2 regions of the Pseudorhodoferax sp. genome follow, and region 2 is predicted to be linked to the other one. Evidence: riboswitches for the same ligand, from Rfam matches in the RefSeq annotation. Region 2 holds a riboswitch; the other holds the start of a gene.

Region 1 (8,159 bases), 650 kb from region 2:
GTCGCGCGGAAGGTCTGGTAGTGCTGTTCGACGGCGAACCGCGTGCCGCGCAGCACGCCGCTGCCGCACCACAGGCCGTGCACCTGCGCCGGCACGGTCCACAGGTGGACGCGGCTCGACTTCTGCAGGCCGACCTGCTTGTCCGGCACCTCGACCACGGTGGTGCGGTCGGGCTTCCAGTCGCCCAGGTCCCAGTCGTGCGAGACGATGCGCGTGCCGGGCCGCAGCGCCAGCAGCCGCGGGCGCAGCGCCAGGTTCACGTCCGGCAGCAGGTACATCGTGACGACGGTGGCGCCCGACAGGTCGGTCTCGAAGATGTCCTGCTGGCGGAACGCCACGCGGTCGGCCACGCCGGCGTCGCGGGCGTTGCGTTCGCTCTGGCGCACCAGGTCGGGCACGATCTCCACGCCCAGGCCGCTGGCGCCGAAGCGCTGCGCGGCCAGGATCACGATGCGGCCGTCGCCCGAGCCGAGGTCGATCAGGTGATCGTCCTTGCCGACGTGGGCGATGCGCAGCATCTCCAGCGTGACGTTGTCGGGCGAGGTGATGAAGGGCACCTCCTCCAGCGCCCGGGCCGCGACGGCGGCGGCGCACAGCGCGGCGGCGGCCAGCAGGCGCTTCATGCGGTGATGCCCTTGTAGAGCATGTAGGCGGCCAGCAGGTACAGCACGCTGGCGAACACCTTCTTCAGCGACCCGACCGGCAGCGCGTGCGCGGCCCGCGCGCCCAGCGGCGCGGTCAGCACGCTGGCGCAGGCGATCACGGCCAGCGCCGGCAGCCAGACGTAGCCGAGCGAGGCGGCTGGCCGGTCCGCCAGGCCCTGGCCGGCCAGCACGTAGCCGACGACGTTGGCCAGCGCGATCGGAAAGCCCAGCGCCGCGCTGGTGGCCACGGCGTTGTGGATCGGCACGTTGCACCAGGTCATGAACGGCACGCTGATGAAGCCGCCGCCGGCGCCCACCAGCCCCGAGAGGAAGCCGATGCCACCGCCGGCCGCGACGCGCCCGGCCGTGCCCGGCATCTGGCGCGTGGGCTTGGGCTTCTTGTCCAGAAACATCTGCGTGGCCGAGAAGCCGACGAACAGGCCGAAGAAGATCGCCAGGTACGCGCCCTTGAGCAGCGCGAACACGCCCAGGCTGGCGCACAGGCTGCCCAGCACGATGCCGGGGGCCAGCGTCCGCACCAGGTCCCAGCGCACCGCGCCGCGCCGGTGGTGCGCGCGCACGCTGGAGACGGAGGTGAACATGATGGTCGCCATGGAGGTGGCGATCGCCATCTTCACGGCCAGGTCCGCGTCCACGCCCTGCCGCGACAAGAAGAAGGTCAGGAACGGCACCATCAGCATGCCGCCGCCGATGCCCAGCAGCCCGGCCAGGAAGCCGGAGCCCAGCCCCAGCAGGGCCAGCTCGATCAGCAGCAGCAGCGACATCGGGGGAGAAGGGGAGGGACGGAAGCGAGAAAGGTGTCTGCAGGTGCCACCGGGCCGCAGCCTGAACCGGGGGTCCAGGTGGGCTAGGTCAGCCTGGAGTTGGGATCATCTGACGCGAGACGTTCACGCTCCCCAGGAAATGTTCCAGGCCCAGGCTCGTATGAGCATTGGTTCAAGGACATATAAAGCCCGGCGAACACCGCAGACGGGGCCATTCTAGGACGAATGCTGTGGCCCGGAAGCGCGATAAACGCACGCATCGTGGTGTTGCTGCGCCGGCACTTGCGCTGCGCGGCGCGGGCCGCTAGAGCAGTTGGCCGTCGCCGCCGAGCGCGTCGTCGAGGCGGGCCAGGATGGCGGCGAGCTGGTCGCTCGGCGGCTGGGCCGGGGCGGGCGCCTCGGCCTGGTCGAACGCGATGTTCAGCGCGGCCAGCACGGCGATGCGGTCGCGTGCCCGGATCTTGCCGGCATCGCGGATCGCGCACATGGCGCTGTCGACGCGCTGCACCGCCTGCAGCATGCGCTCCTCGCCGCCGGGCGGGCAGCTGAGCCGGTAGCTGTGGCCGAGGATCTTGACTTCGAGCTGGCTCACGGCGGGTCCTTCCGGTAGGCGGGGGCCGGGGCCACGCTGATGGAGTCGGGCAGGCGTTCGAGCAGCGCGTCGATGCGCGCGCGCGCCGCCGCGAGCCGCGAACGCAGCGAATCGCGCTCGCCCTCGAGCTGCTCCACCTGCTCGGCCAGCAGTGCGTTGGTGCGCTGCAGTTCGCGGTGGCGCAGCAGCAGGCGTTCGGTGCGCTCGGCGATCTGCTGGATCTGGGTGGCTTGGTCCATGGCGGGGCGCATTGTAGGTTCGCGCACATAGAATCCGCGCCGTTGGTGCTCGCGGCGCGGTTCACGCGCCGCAGTTCAACGGGAAGCAGGGGGGCGCGCCGCCGCGCGCGGGCCTAACCTGCGCTGCCCCCGCAACGGTAAGCGGCCGAAGTCCAGGGACTTCCACTTCATCCTCGTGCCACTGCGCGTACCGCGCGCGGGAAGGCGGTGGAGCGTGCGCCGCCAGCCCGGATACCGGCCAACGAGGTGGCTGCCGCACGTCCGTGCGCGGCCGTGACGCCCATACGCCGGCGGGGAAGCTGGCGGGGGCACCTGGTTTGTGTTCCTCCTCACATGAAGCACCGCATGCACCGCGCGCGCCTGAGCGCCCTCACGCTGGCACTGACCGCGGCCTGGCCCGCCCTGGCCCAACCGTCCCCGGCCACGCTGGACGAGATCGTCGTCACCGCCACCCGCGGCGCCACGCGCGCCGACGCGCTGGTCAGCGACGTGGTCGTGATCGACGGCGCGCAGATCGAGCATTCGACCGCGCGCACGCTGCCCGAGCTGCTGGCGCGCGAGGCCGGCCTGCAGATGGCCGCCAACGGCGGCGCCGGCAAGACCTCCAGCGTGTTCATCCGCGGTACCGAAGCGCGCCACACCATCCTGTTGATCGACGGCGTGCGCTACGGCTCGGCCACCGCCGGCACGCCGGTCTGGGACGCGGTGCCGCTGGATGCGATCGAGCGCATCGAGGTGCTCAAGGGCCCGGCCTCCTCGCTGTACGGCAGCGAGGGCGTGGGCGGCGTGGTGCAGATCTTCACGAAGAAGGGCCGCGCCGGCTTCCATCCCTACGCCTCGGCCACGCTGGGCAGCGAGAAGCACCGCGAGCTGTCGGCCGGCGTGGGCGGCGGCCAGGGCGCGCTGACCTACGCGCTGGGCCTGCGCCAGCAGCGCGAGGACAGCTTCTCGGCGACCAACGAGCGCGTCGCCTTCGGCAACTACAACCCGGACCGCGACCCGTACCGCCAGGACTCGGTCAACGGCTCGCTGGGCCTGCAGCTCGACGGCGGCTGGCGTGCCGACGCGAACTTCCTGTATTCCGACGGCCTGACCCACCTGGACGACGGCCCGGGCCGCGATGCGCGCACCACGGTGCGCAGCGTGGTGCTGGGCGCCGGCCTCACCGGCCGCGTGCTGCCGGCCTGGCAGACCGAGCTGCGCTTCGGCCACAGCGCCGACACCTCCAATGCGGTCGAGGCGTCCTGGCTGCCGTCCGACTTCAAGACCACGCAGAACCAGTGGACCTGGCAGAACAACGTGGACACGCCGGTCGGCGTGGTGCTGGCCGGCGTGGAGCGGCGCGAGCAGAAGGTCGCCGGCTCGACCGACTACACCGTGAAGGACCGCAGCATCACCGGCCTCTTCGCCGGCCTGAACGGCTCGGCCGGCGCGCACAGCTGGCAGGTCAACGGCCGGCACGACGACAACTCGCAGTTCGGCAGCGCCAACACCTGGTTCGCTGGCTACGGCTACCAGATCACGCCGGCCTGGCGCGTGCATGCCTCGCGCGGCACCAGCTTCGTGGCGCCGTCGTTCAACCAGCTGTACTACCCCGGCTTCGGCAACCCGCTGCTGGAACCCGAGCGCGGCCGCAACACCGACCTGGGCGTGACCTGGAGTGCCGGCGGCCACGAGGTCAAGCTGGTGCGCTTCGACAACAAGATCCGCGGCTACATCACCAGCGGCACCAACCCGACCAACGTGCCGCGCTCGCGCATCGAGGGCTGGACGCTGGGCTACGCCGGCAGCGCCGGCCCGCTGACGTTGCGCGCCAGCCTGGACCTGCTGGACCCGCGCAACGAGGTCTCGGACCGCGTGCTGCAGCGCCGCGCCAAGCGCCAGGCCACGCTGGGCGCGGACTACGCGGCCGGCGCCTGGACCTTCGGCGGCACGCTGCTGGCGGCCAGCCACCGCTTCGACGATGCGGCCAACACGCAGCGCCTGGGCGGCTACGCCACGCTGGACCTGTATGCCGACTACGCCTTCGCCAAGGACTGGTCGGTGCGCGGCAAGGTCAACAACCTGTTCGACCGCGACTACGAGACCGCCCGGGGCTACAACCAGCCCGGCCGCGGCGTGTTCGTGACGCTGCGCTGGCAGCCGCGCTGAATGGAGAATGCCGCGCCATGGCCGAGCTGATCCTGGGCGGGCAGAAGAGCGGCAAGTCGCGCCGCGCCGAGCTGCTGGCGCGCGACTGGCTGGCCGGCGGCGCGGGCCGCCGCGCGGTGCTGGTCGCCACCGCCCAGCCGCACGACGCGGAGATGCGCGCGCGCATCGCGCGCCACCAGGCCGAGCGCGCCGCCCGCGTGCCGGGCCTGCGGACGGTGGAGGAGCCGCTGCGCCTGGCCGAGGCCATCGAGGCCCATGGCGATGCGCACACGCTGGTGGTGGTGGACTGCCTGACGCTGTGGCTGACCGGGCTGCTGATGCCCGCGCAGGGCCCGGCCGCCACGCCGGCGCAGGCCGAGGCCGCGCTGCAGGCGCTGGAGCAGGCCGTGCGCGCGGCCTCCGGCCCGCTGGTGCTGGTCGGCAACGAGGTCGGCCTGGGCGTGATCCCGCTCGGGCGCGAGGTGCGCGCCTTCGTCGATGCGCTCGGCGGCCTGAACCAGCGCCTGGCCGCCTGCTGCGCCCGCGTGACGCTGATGGCCGCCGGCCTGCCGCTGGCGCTGAAGGGCGCCGCCGCATGAGGTGGCTGCGCCGGCTGCTCGCGCTGGCCTGCTGCTGCAGCGCGCTGGCGCAGGCCGCGCCCTACGAGATCGCCGACGAGACCGGCGCGCGACTGCGCTTCGAGCAGCCGCCCGCGCGCGTGGTCTCGCTGCTGCCCTCGCTGACCGAGACCGTCTGCGCGCTCGGCGCTTGCGCGCGCCTGGTCGGCGTGGACCGCTTTTCCAACTGGCCGCCCGAGGTGCGCCGCCTGCCCCAGCTGGGCGGCGGCATCGACCCGAACGTCGAGGCCATCGTGCGCGCGCGGCCCGACGTGGTGCTGGCCTCGCACACCGGCCAGATCGGCCAGCGGCTGCGCGCGCTGGGCCTGAAGGTGGTGGTGCTGGAGCCCAAGAACCATGCCGACGTGCGCCGCGTGCTCGGCACGGTCGGTGAACTGCTGGGCCTGCCGGCGCACGAGGCCGCGCGGGTCTGGCAGCGCATCGCGCAGGGGCTGGAGGAGGCCGCCGCCGCGCTGCCCGAGCGGGCGCGGCGCGCGCGCGTGTACATCGAGGTCAGCCGCGGGCCGTACGCCGCCAGCGCCTCCTCGTTCATCGGCGAGACGCTGGCGCGGCTGGGCGCGGCCAACGTGGTGCCGGCCAGCCTGGGGCCGTTTCCCAAGCTGAACCCGGAGTACGTGGTGCGCGCCGATCCGGACGTCATCATGCTGGCCAACCGGACCATGCAGGCCGAGCTCGACTACCCGGGATGGCAGGCCATGCGCGCGGTGCGCGAGCGGCGCGTGTGCCTGTTCTCGGTGGACGACGCCGAGATCGTGGTGCGGCCCGGCCCGCGCATGGACCAGGCCGCGCGCGTGATGGCCGACTGCCTGAAGGCCCGGGCGCCGTGATGCACCGGCGTGCCGCCTGGCTGGGCCTGGCGCTGGCGCTGCTGTCGGCCGCGCTGGTGCTGCTGGGCGCCAGCGTGGGCAGCACCGGCTTCGAATGGCCGTGGCGGCTGCAGGGCGACCCCATGCTCTGGCAGATCGTGCGCGACATCCGTCTGCCGCGCACGCTCGGCACCTGGCTGGCCGGCGCGCTGCTGGGGCTGGCCGGTGCCGTCGCCCAGGGGCTGTTCCGCAACCCGCTGGCCGACCCCTACCTGCTGGGCAGCGGCTCGGGCGCGCTGCTGGGCGTGGCGGCCAGCATGGCGGCGCTGGGCGGCTCGCCGTTCGCGATGTCGTGGCTGGCGCGCACCGGGCTGGCCGGCGCGGCCTTCGCCGGCGCCGTCGGCGGCGTGCTGCTGACGCTGGTGCTGGCCCAGGGCGTGCAGCACACGCTGCGGCTGCTGCTGGCCGGCGTGGTCGTGGGCGTGGTGCTGAGCGCGTTCACCTCGCTGCTGATGCTGCTGTCGCCGGAGATCATGCAGGCGCTGCAGGCCTTCATGCTGGGCAGCACGGGCACGGTGGGCTGGTCGGGCTGCGTGCTGATGGCGCTGCCGCTGGCGGTCTGCGCGGCGGTGGCGTTCGGCCTGTCGCCGGCGCTGGATGCGCTGGCGCTGGGCGAGGCGACCGCGGCCAGCCTGGGCATCCCGCTGGCGGCCATGCGCACCGCGCTGGTCGCCGCGCTCGGCCTGGCCACCGGCGCGGCCGTGGCGCAGACCGGCCTGGTGGCCTTCGTGGGCCTGGCGGCGCCGCACCTGGCGCGCTCGCTGGTCAAGGTCACGCACGGGCGGCTGGTGCTGCTGGCGGCCGGCCTGGGCGGCGCGCTGCTGCTGGGCGCCGACATTCTGGCGCGCTGGCTGATCGCGCCGCAGGAGCTGCCGGTCGGCGTGCTGACGGCGGTGCTGGGCGGCACCTACCTGCTGTGGCTGATGCGCCAGCGGACCCGGGCCGGAGGCGCCGCATGAGGCCGGGCGCCCCGGCAGGCGGCGCGGGCGCGGGCGCGGTGCTCGAGGCGCGCGGGCTGCACGCCGCGCAAGGCGGCGCCGAGGTGCTGCATGGCGTGGACCTGCGGCTCGCCGCCGGCAGCTGGACCGCCGTCGTCGGCCCCAACGGCGCCGGCAAGTCCACGCTGCTCAAGGCCCTGGCCGGCCTGTTGCCGCCCAGCCGCGGCGAACTGCTGCTGCAGGGCCGGCCGCTGGCGCACGTCGGCGCCCGCGCGCGCGCGCGTGCCATCGCCTGGCTGGGCCAGAACGAGGCCACGGCCGACGACCTGTCGGTCCACGACGTCGCCATGCTCGGCCGGCTGCCGCACCGCGCCTGGCTGGCGCCGCCCGCCGCCGCCGACCAGGCCGCCGTGGAGCGGGCGCTGCGCGCCACCCATGCCTGGGCCTGGCGCGACCGGCCGCTCGGCAGCCTGTCCGGCGGCGAGCGCCAGCGCGTGCTGCTGGCGCGCGCGCTGGCGGTGCAGGCGCCCATCGTGCTGATGGACGAGCCGCTGGCCAACCTGGACCCGCCGCACCAGGCCGACTGGCTGGCCATGGCCCGCGCGCTGGCCGCCGAGGGCCGCACGGTGGTCAGCGTGCTGCACGAGCTGCCGGCCGCGCTGCGCGCCGATGCGCTGGTCATCGTCGCGCGCGGCCGCATCGTGCACCACGGCGCCAGCGGCGACGCCGCCACGCACCACGCGCTGGAAGCCGTGTTCGACCGGCGCATCGCCGTGCACGCCGTCGCCGGCCAGTGGATCGCCGTGGCCCGGTGAGATGGACCACCCCCAGTCTGCGCGCTGCGCGCTCCGCCAACCCCCTCAAAGGGGGCGACGCCTGCGGCCGGGCAAAGCCCGTCCGCGGCGTCCGCTGGCATGGCCTGCTCCGCGGCCGTTCGAGCCGCTGCTTGCGGCCTGGTTGCATGCGCTGCGGGTGGCGCGCCAGCGCCGTGGAGAGCTGAGACGATTTTTCTTCGGAAGGAACCACATGCAGATCGAAACCCCGCCCACCGCGAAGCCCTACGACAAGCCCGCCGGCGAGCGCCGCGGCCTGGTCATCGTCCACACCGGCGACGGCAAGGGCAAGAGCACGGCCGCGTTCGGCCTGGCGCTGCGCGCGCACGGCCGCGGCAAGCCGGTCAAGGTCTACCAGTTCATGAAGGTGCCGACCGCGCGCTTCGGCGAGCACCGCATGTTCGAGCAGATCGGCATCCCGATCGAGGGGCTGGGCGACGGCTTCTCGTGGAAGAGCCAGGACCTGGAGCGTTCCGCCCAGCTCGCGCGCGACG
Region 2 (8,159 bases):
CGGTCACGGCCTCGCTGGCGCGCCAGCGCAGGCGGGCGCGCAGGCGGTCTTCCTCGTAGCGCACGATGCTGTCGGCGGTGTTGTAGTTCTCGCCGCGCAGCGCCTCGACCACGCGGCCGTCCAGCCCGGGCGTGCCGAAGTAGCGCGCGGGCTTCTGCAGGCTGCGGTCGGCGATCAGGTCGAGCTGCAGGTCGCGCGTGGGCTCCAGCCGCAGCGTGCCCATGAACTTGGCGCTGCGCGCGTCGCCCATCGCGCGCTCGCCGTCGCTGCGCTGGCCGTACACGTCCAGCCGGTAGCTGGCGACCGGGCCCAGCGGGCCGGTCGCGCCCAGGCCGAGGCGCCCGGTGGCGTCGCTGCCGCCGGCCGCCAGCGCCTCGATGCCGAAGGTCCGGCTGGGCTGCTTGCGCACGGCGTTGATGGTGGCGCCCATGGTGCCGCTGCCGTACATCAGCGAGGCCGGCCCGCGCAGCACCTCGATGCGCTCGTAGCCCCAGATGTCGCCGGGATAGGAGGTGGTGCCGGCGGCCACGCTGGCCGGCACGCCGTCCTCGGCCACGCCGACCGAGTTCACGCCGACGAAGCCGCGGCTGCCGAACGACAGGCCGCCGTTGCCGGGCGTGCTGCTGGAGGTCAGGCCGACCGTGCGCGTGACCGCCTCGACCAGGCCGACGTCGCCGCGCTCGCGCATCTGCTCGGCCGATACGCCGTCGACGCTGGCCGGCAGGTCCTGGATCGACAGGCCGGTGTGGCTGGCGGTCTGCGCCGGCAGGCGCAGCTGCGCGCCGGTGCGCTCGGCTTCGTCGGTGACGCGCACCTCGGGCAGCGTGGTCTGGGCCAGGGCCGGCGCGCCCAGCAGGGCGGCGCACAGCGCGGCGGGATGGAGGAGATGGGAATGGCGTGGCATCGTGCGCGACAGGGTTGTGGACCGCCTGTCGCGACAGCAGCGCGCGGCCGCTGCGTGCCCCGCGGGGGCGAGCGGCCGGACGCCCTGTCTGCACCCCGCAGACGGCCGGCATTCGCATGCAGGGCATGCTCGGACGCGGCAGGCCGGTATCCGGGCTCGCAAGGGGAGAGGGGGCCCTCCGGGCGCCGCGTCTTCCCGAACCCGCCGCGCATCCGCCGTTGCGGCGGACCACGTGAGGGCTCAGTGACGGCCGGCCTGCCGGTAGGGCGGGGCGGCGATCGGCGCTTGAACTTGCTTACCGTTGCGGGGGCAGCCGAGGCCTGGGCCGAACCTGCCGGCCTTCACCTCGTTCCCGTTTACTCTGCATGCGGGCATGCAGACACCTGACGCACGGATGCCCCGGAAACGGATCCCCGGGGCGCGCGGAGTATAGCGACCGCGCCGCGCGTCACTCCGGGCGCTTGGCGCCGGCGGAAGGCGGGGCGCAGCTCCCGCAGCTCTCGCAGTCGCCGCAGCCGGAAGTCTTGGCGAGCGAGGCGGCCAGGCGCTCGGCCTGCGCGTCGTCCACCAGACCGGCGCGCTGCGAACCCGCCGCCAGCCGGCGCGCCGCGCCCCTGCGCCAGGCGGCTGGCATCCAGCGCCACACGGCGTACACCGCGGCGGCGGCCACGATGGCGAAGACGATCAGGTTCTGCAGCATGCTCAGGCTCCCGCAGCGAAGGCCAGCGCCAGCCGGTAGGTGGCGAAGCAGGCCAGGTAGGCCAGGCCAAAGAGGTAGCCCGCCATGACGAACACGTACTTCCACGACCCGGTCTCGCGCTTGACGGTGGCCAGCGTCGACAGGCACTGCGGCGCGAACACGTACCACACCAGCAGCGACAGCGCCGTGGCCAGCGACCAGCTGCCGGCGATCAGCGGCTCCAGCGCGCCCGCCATCGCCTCGTCGCCCGTGGCCGAGAGCGCGTACACGGTGCCGAGCGCGCCCACCGCCACCTCGCGCGCGGCCATGCCCGGCACCAGCGCGATGCTGATCTGCCAGTTGAAGCCGATCGGCGCGAACACGTGCTCCAGCGCGCGCCCCAGCAGGCCGGCCAGGCTGTACTGGATGGCCGGCCCCGTGGCGCCCGCCGGCGGCACCGGGTAGCTGGAGAGGAACCACAGCAGGATGGTCAGCGTGAGGATGATGGTGCCCACCCGCTGCAGGAAGATCCAGGCGCGCTCCCACAGCCCCTGCAGCAGGTTGCGCGGGTTGGGCCAGCGGTAGGCCGGCAGTTCCATCATCAGCGGCGAGGCCGGGGCGCCCCGCCGGGTGTGCAGGTGCTGCATCACCCAGGCCACCGCCATCGCCGCGACGATGCCGAACAGGTACAGGCCGAACAGCACCAGCCCCTGCAGGTTGACCACGCCCGCCACCTGCCGCTGCGGGATGAACGCGGCGATCAGCAGCGCATACACCGGCAGCCGGGCCGAGCAGGTCATCAGCGGCGCGATCATGATGGTGGTGAGCCGGTCGCGCCAATTGCCGATGGTGCGCGTGGCCATGATGCCGGGGATGGCGCAGGCGAAGCTGGACAGCAGCGGGATGAAGGAGCGGCCCGACAGGCCCACCGCGCCCATCACCCGGTCCAGCAGGAAGGCCGCGCGCGGCAGGTAGCCCGAGTCCTCCAGCGCCAGGATGAAGAGGAACAGGATCAGGATCTGCGGCAGGAACACCACCACCCCGCCGGCGCCGGCGATCACCCCGTCGACCAGCAGGCTCTGCAGCGGGCCCTCCGGCACCAGCGTCCTGGCCCATCCGCCGACGGCGGCGGTGGCCGCCTCGATGGCCTGCATGGGCACCTCGGCCCAGCCGAACACGGCCTGGAACATCAGGAACAGCACCAGCGCCAGCACCACCAGGCCCAGCACCGGATGCAGCACGATCCGGTCGATGCGGTCGCTCGTGGCCAGGCTGCCGGCCGGCTCGTGCACCGCCAGCGACAGGATGCGGCGCACCTCGCGCTGGGTGTGGAGCACCTCGTCGAACGCCGGCGCCTCCCAGGGCACCGGCGAGGCCGGCGGCACCGGCGCGTCGAGCGCGGCCAGCAGCGCCTGGGCGCCGCCGCGCTGCACGCCGACGGTGGGGATCACCGGCACGCCCAGCTCGCGCGACAGCACCGCCGCGTCGACCTCGATGCCCTGGCGCCTGGCCATGTCGGTCATGTTCAGCGCCACCACCATCGGCAGGCCCAGCTGCCTGGCCTCCAGCACCAGGCGCAGGTTCAGCCGCAGGTTGGTGGCGTCGGTCACGCATACCAGCAGGTCGGGCAGCGGCTCCTGGTGCCGGCCGGTGATCACGTCGCGCGTCACCGCCTCGTCGGCCGACATCGGGTTGAGGCTGTAGGTGCCCGGCAGGTCCACCACCGCCACGCGGCGGCCGGCGGGGGTGCGCAGCGCGCCCTCCTTGCGCTCCACCGTGACGCCGGCGTAGTTGGCCACCTTCTGGCGGCTGCCGGTCAGCAGGTTGAACAGCGCCGTCTTGCCGCAGTTTGGATTGCCCAGCAGCGCGACGCGGCCGGGCGGGGCGGCCTGCGGGCGCACGCGGATCGCGGCCTCAGCCATGGCCGGCGGCTCCGGGCACGACCTGGATCAGCGCCGCCTCGTGCCGGCGCAGCGCGAAGGTGGTGTGGCCCAGCCGCACCGCCAGCGGCTCGCGGCCGGGCATGCCGCGGGCCATGATGCGCACCGCCTCGCCCGGTACGAAGCCGATCTCCGTCAGCCGCAGGGCCAGGTCGCGGCCATCCGCGCCCGGCGGGCGTGCGACGTCGAGGACGGTGGCCCACTGGCGGTCGGGCAACTGGTCGAGCCGCAGCGCGGCCGGAGCCGGGCGGGCGCCCGGTGCCATGGTTGGCATGTCTGAAATATCCACGTGAAATCCAGGTTGCCTGGCCCGTGCGCATCAGGAAGCCGCGCCGGCGGCGCGGCGCTGCCTGTTGCAGGCCGAGGATTGTCTGCGCAACAGGAAGAGCATCCACCCCGTGAGGCCGAATGCCGGCAGTGCCAGCGCGGCCAGCGCCATCGCGACGCGCCCCGCCAGCCCGAAGTAGCTGCCCATGTGCAGCGGATAGATCGCGGCCAGGAACCGGCCGCCGGCCGGCTTTTCCGCATGGCGCTCGTCCTGGAGCACCTCGCCGTCGCGCAGCCGGACCGTCGTGCGGTTGCGCGCGCGCTCGTGCGCCGGCCGTGCGTCCAGCCAGGTGAACAGCACCGCCGGCGCATCGGCCCGCTGCACGCGCACGATGGCCTCGCTCCAGCCGCCGGCGGCCCGGGCGCGCTGCTCGAACGCGGCCCAGGCCAGGCCGATGTCCACCGCGCCGGCGGCCGCGTCGTCGCCGGCCGCGCGCGGGCGCGGCGCCGGGCGCGCCGGTGGCGCCGAGGCGGTCGCCAGCGCGTCGACGCGCTCGCGCACCACATCGAAGGCCCAGTACAGGCCGGTCGTGGTGAGCACCAGGTACGGCAGCAGGGCGCAGGTGCCCGCCACCGCATGCAAGTTCCAGAGAAAGGCGCGGCCGCGCAGCGCCGTGTTGAACGTGAACCAGGCGCGCCAGTCCAGCGGGCGGCGTGGCCACCGCAGGTACAGCCCGGACAGCGCCAGCCCCAGCAGCCCGGCCGCCAGGATGCCGGTGGCGATGCGCCCGGGCTCCCGCGGCAGCAGCAGCCAGCGGTGCAGGCTCTCCACCGTCTCGAAGAACGCCGCGCCCGCCAGCGGCGGCAGCGGCCGGGCGGTGGCGGGGTCGAGGTACACCGTCTCGCCGCGCCGCTGGCCCCCCTGGGGCGCGAAGATCACCCGCGCCGCCGCGCCCGGCTCGGCGGACACGGCCAGCGTGCCCACCGGACGGCCCGGCCATGTGCGCTGCACGGCCGCCAGCAGCTGCGGGGGCGCCAGCGCCGCCTGCCCGACGTGCCCGGCCACGTGGCGGCCGCCCGGGTTGAGCCAGTCGATCGCTTCCTCGCGGAACGCCAGGAGGGCGCCGGACAGGCCGATCAGCATCAGCAGCGTGCCGGCCGTGATGCCGGCGAGCGAATGCACCTGGCGCCAGAACTGGCGCGGGCGAGGCAGCGAGAAACCCGGCATCGGAGCGGTCGCGCGGGATCAGTACTTGATCTTCGCGGCCAGGAGCAGCGTCCGCGGGCTGCCGAAGCTGAGCAGTTGCGCGTTCGGCGTCGTGCCCTGGATGTAGTCCTTGTCGAACAGGTTCTTGATGCCCAGGTTCACGCTCCACGATGCCTGCTCGTAGCCCAGGTTCACGTCGAACAGGGTGTACTTGGGAAGATCGACGAAGTAGGCGCCGCGCTGCGCGGTGCGCGCGCCCTGGAAGCGGACGCCGGCCCCCATGTTCCAGCCGAGCCGGTCCGGCTGGAAGTAGTACTGCGTGGAGACCGACCCCGCGTTCTTCGGCACATGGTTGGTGCGCTTGCCGATCTCGCTCGCCGTCAGGCTCTGGGTCGTCTTCGCCGTCGGGATGTAGCTGTAGGCCGCCGACGCGTTCCACTGGCTGGTCAGCGCGGCGGTGACTTCCGCCTCGAAGCCTTTGGTGGTCTGCTCGCCGGTCTGGATGGAATAGCCCGCGGTGGCGTCGTATTCCGTCACGTTCCGGCGCCGCAGGTCATAGACGGCGACATAGCCCTGCAGCCGCTGCCTGAACGCCTGGAATTTCACGCCGATCTCGGTCTGCCGGCCTTCCTCGGGGTTCAGCAGGCTGCCGTTGACGCCCGTGTCCGTGACCGGCATGAACGACGTCGAGTAGCTGACGTAGGGCGCCAGGAAGTCGTTGATGCGGTACATCACCGAGGCGCTGCCCGTGAACGCGTTGTCGGCGTTGGCCGTGACGTTGCCGGACAGCTGGTCGCGGATCTCCACCCGCGTCCAGTCGTGGCGGCCGGACAGGCCGACGATCCAGGCGTCGTCGATCTTGAAGGTGTTGCGCAGGTACAGGCCGGCGTACTGGTTGTAGGTCAGGTTGCGGGAGGGATTGCCGGGCCGGACCGACGTGATGCCGTAGACCAGGTGGTCCGCGTCGAGCGGATTCACGTTGTCGATGCGCTGGTAGTAGTCGCTGCGCTCGCGCATCATGTCGACGCCCGCGACCAGCTCGTAGTCGACGCGGCCGAGCTTGAAGCTGCGCTGCAGGTAGTTGTCCAGCGCGATGTTGAGGTCCTGCTTGTCCTGGTAGTTGACCTGCCGGGCGACCCGCGGGAACCGGGCGTTCGCCGCCGCGAACACGGAATCGCTCCAGCTGCTGCCCTTCGTCACCGCCAGGTTCTGCCGGAACACCCAGTCGTCGTCGAAGTAGTGCGCGTAGTTGGAGCCGACGCGGTAGACGTCCACGTCGTAGTGCCGGTCCGGCTCGCCGATGAAGATGTGGCGCCCGTAGGCCTGGTAGTTCGCCGGGATCCCCTGGTTGCGGATGTAGTTGCGGTGCTGGTAGCTGGCGATGAGCGACAGGTCGTTCCTGCCGTCCAGGTCGAAGTTGTACGAGGCGGCGAGGTACTGGTTCCTGAAGTACACGTAGTCGGTCGGGTCGTCCTGGTCGGAGACGCGGCCGACGAGGCGGAACGCGCCTTTGCGGCTGCCCCGGGGCGCATAGTTCAGGTCGAGGGTGCCTTCCTTCAGCGCATAGCTGCCCAGGCTGAGGCCGGCGCGGTACGCGGTCTCCGCCTGGGGGCGCTTGGTGGTCAGGTTGACCAGGCCCCCCGGCAGCGCCAGGCCGAAGCCGACCGAGGTCGGGCCCTTGACCACCTCGATGGAGCTGATGCCGAAGATGTCCTCGGAGCGCAGCACGTTGGTGGAGGTCTGTGCGCGCAGGCCGTCGACGTAGGTCTGCGCGGTGGAGATCTGCCCGCGGATGATGAAATCGTCCCAGCCGCGCCGCCCGTAGGCGCCGGAAGACACGCCGGCGACGCCCTCCAGCGCCTCGGCGACCGTCTTGATCTGCTTTTCCTCGATCTGCCGGTTCGTCACCACGCTGATCGACTGCGCCGTCTCGAACAGGGGCGCGTCCGAGCGCAGCACGCCGGCCGCGGTGCGCGCCACGTAGTTGGTTTCGTTGTTCTGGTACTTGTCGGCCTGGACCTGGATGGTCTGCAGCTGGGCGGCCGACGGGTCGGCCGCCTGCGCCCAGCCCGGCATCGGCGCGGCGGCCAGTGCCAGGGAAACGCAGGAGCCGGAAACGCCGGGATGCATGCGAAAGGAAGAGATCACGCGGGATTCCTGGTGTGTCTGAACATGGACGGGAGGTGGCAGGGCGGCGGAATCAGCGTGATTTCAGGGCCCAGTCGACGGCGGCGTCGAACAGCTTGAGCCCGGCGGCGGAGAGGTTGGGGAAGGTCTCGTTGTCGAGGAAGAACATCACGCGGCGCGCGGGCGCCAGCGATTCGTAGTCCATCGTGGCGCCCTTCTCGTAGCCGAAGATGGCGGCCTTCTCGGGCTGGCCGTGCAGCGTGGCGATGATGGTGGCGCCCAGGCCGGGCTTGCCCCAGTTCATCGGCGCCTGCTTCTCGTAGACGTCGACCACGCCGGCCGGCAGGCCGGCGGCCATCGGGTGCGGCGCGTTGACGAGCCACACGTAGCGGTCCTTCTCCACGGTGCCGAAATCGGTGCCCGCGCGCTTGCCGGCCATCGCCAGGTCGTCGAGCAGGTCGCTTTCCCAGGTGAGCAGCGGCACCGGCACGTGGCGGTACGCGCCCAGCAGGTCGTGCGAGCGGATGGTGGACGACAGGATCACCAGGTCGGCGTCGCGCGCGGCGTCCACCGGCGCGTACTGGCTGTGCAGGGTGACCGCATAGCCGCGCGCCGCGAGGTACTGCTGGATCTTCTGGTCGATCGGCAGGCTCTTGCCTTCCACGCGCACGACCAGCAGCACTTTCCTGGGCGGTGCGGGCGGCACGGCGAAGGCCGGTGCCGGCAGCCCGCCGGCGAGCAGGCCGCCCGCCGCCAGCAGCAGGGCCGAGCGGCGGGAGGGGAAAGAGGGGTCCTGGTGGTCCATGGAGGGGTTTTCCGGGTGAAGCATGGGTGGGGAAGAACGGTGGCTCAGAACTCCACCGTGGCGCGCAGCAGCATCTGGCGTGCGTCGCCCATCGAGATGAAGTAGGTGTTGGCGCTGGACGGGTAATAGGTGCGGTCGAACAGGTTCTTCACGTTGAACTGGAACTGGGTCTTGTAGCCGGCCACCCGCGTGTCGTAGGTGGCGAAGGCGTTCGCCACGGTGTAGCCCGG

The links. A riboswitch is a leader RNA that binds a small molecule or an ion and turns the genes downstream of it on or off. The one in region 2 is predicted to bind cobalamin.
Region 1: it holds a riboswitch for cobalamin, as region 2 does, so the genes downstream of both, QM782_RS18705 (TonB-dependent receptor domain-containing protein) here and QM782_RS21540 (TonB-dependent receptor) in region 2, are expected to answer to the same signal.

What each region holds. Positions count from the first base shown of each region.
Region 1 is NZ_JASGJZ010000001.1:3,992,806-4,000,964, forward strand. Features, by position in the region: gene QM782_RS18685 (SAM-dependent methyltransferase) at 1-623, opposite strand, end outside; gene QM782_RS18690 (sulfite exporter TauE/SafE family protein) at 620-1,429, opposite strand; gene QM782_RS18695 (cell division protein ZapA) at 1,734-2,021, opposite strand; gene QM782_RS18700 (DUF904 domain-containing protein) at 2,018-2,260, opposite strand; cobalamin riboswitch at 2,287-2,518, shown strand; gene QM782_RS18705 (TonB-dependent receptor domain-containing protein) at 2,594-4,411, shown strand; gene QM782_RS18710 (bifunctional adenosylcobinamide kinase/adenosylcobinamide-phosphate guanylyltransferase) at 4,429-4,989, shown strand; gene QM782_RS18715 (ABC transporter substrate-binding protein) at 4,986-5,855, shown strand; gene QM782_RS18720 (FecCD family ABC transporter permease) at 5,855-6,853, shown strand; gene QM782_RS18725 (ABC transporter ATP-binding protein) at 6,850-7,647, shown strand; gene cobO (cob(I)yrinic acid a,c-diamide adenosyltransferase) at 7,859-8,159, shown strand, end outside.
Region 2 is NZ_JASGJZ010000001.1:4,638,505-4,646,663, reverse strand. Features, by position in the region: gene QM782_RS21540 (TonB-dependent receptor) at 1-904, opposite strand, end outside; cobalamin riboswitch at 1,044-1,290, opposite strand; gene QM782_RS21535 (DUF6587 family protein) at 1,353-1,604, opposite strand; gene feoB (ferrous iron transporter B) at 1,607-3,505, opposite strand; gene QM782_RS21525 (FeoA family protein) at 3,498-3,797, opposite strand; gene QM782_RS21520 (PepSY-associated TM helix domain-containing protein) at 3,843-5,018, opposite strand; gene QM782_RS21515 (TonB-dependent siderophore receptor) at 5,037-7,145, opposite strand; gene QM782_RS21510 (hypothetical protein) at 7,198-7,929, opposite strand; gene QM782_RS21505 (TonB-dependent siderophore receptor) at 7,974-8,159, opposite strand, start outside.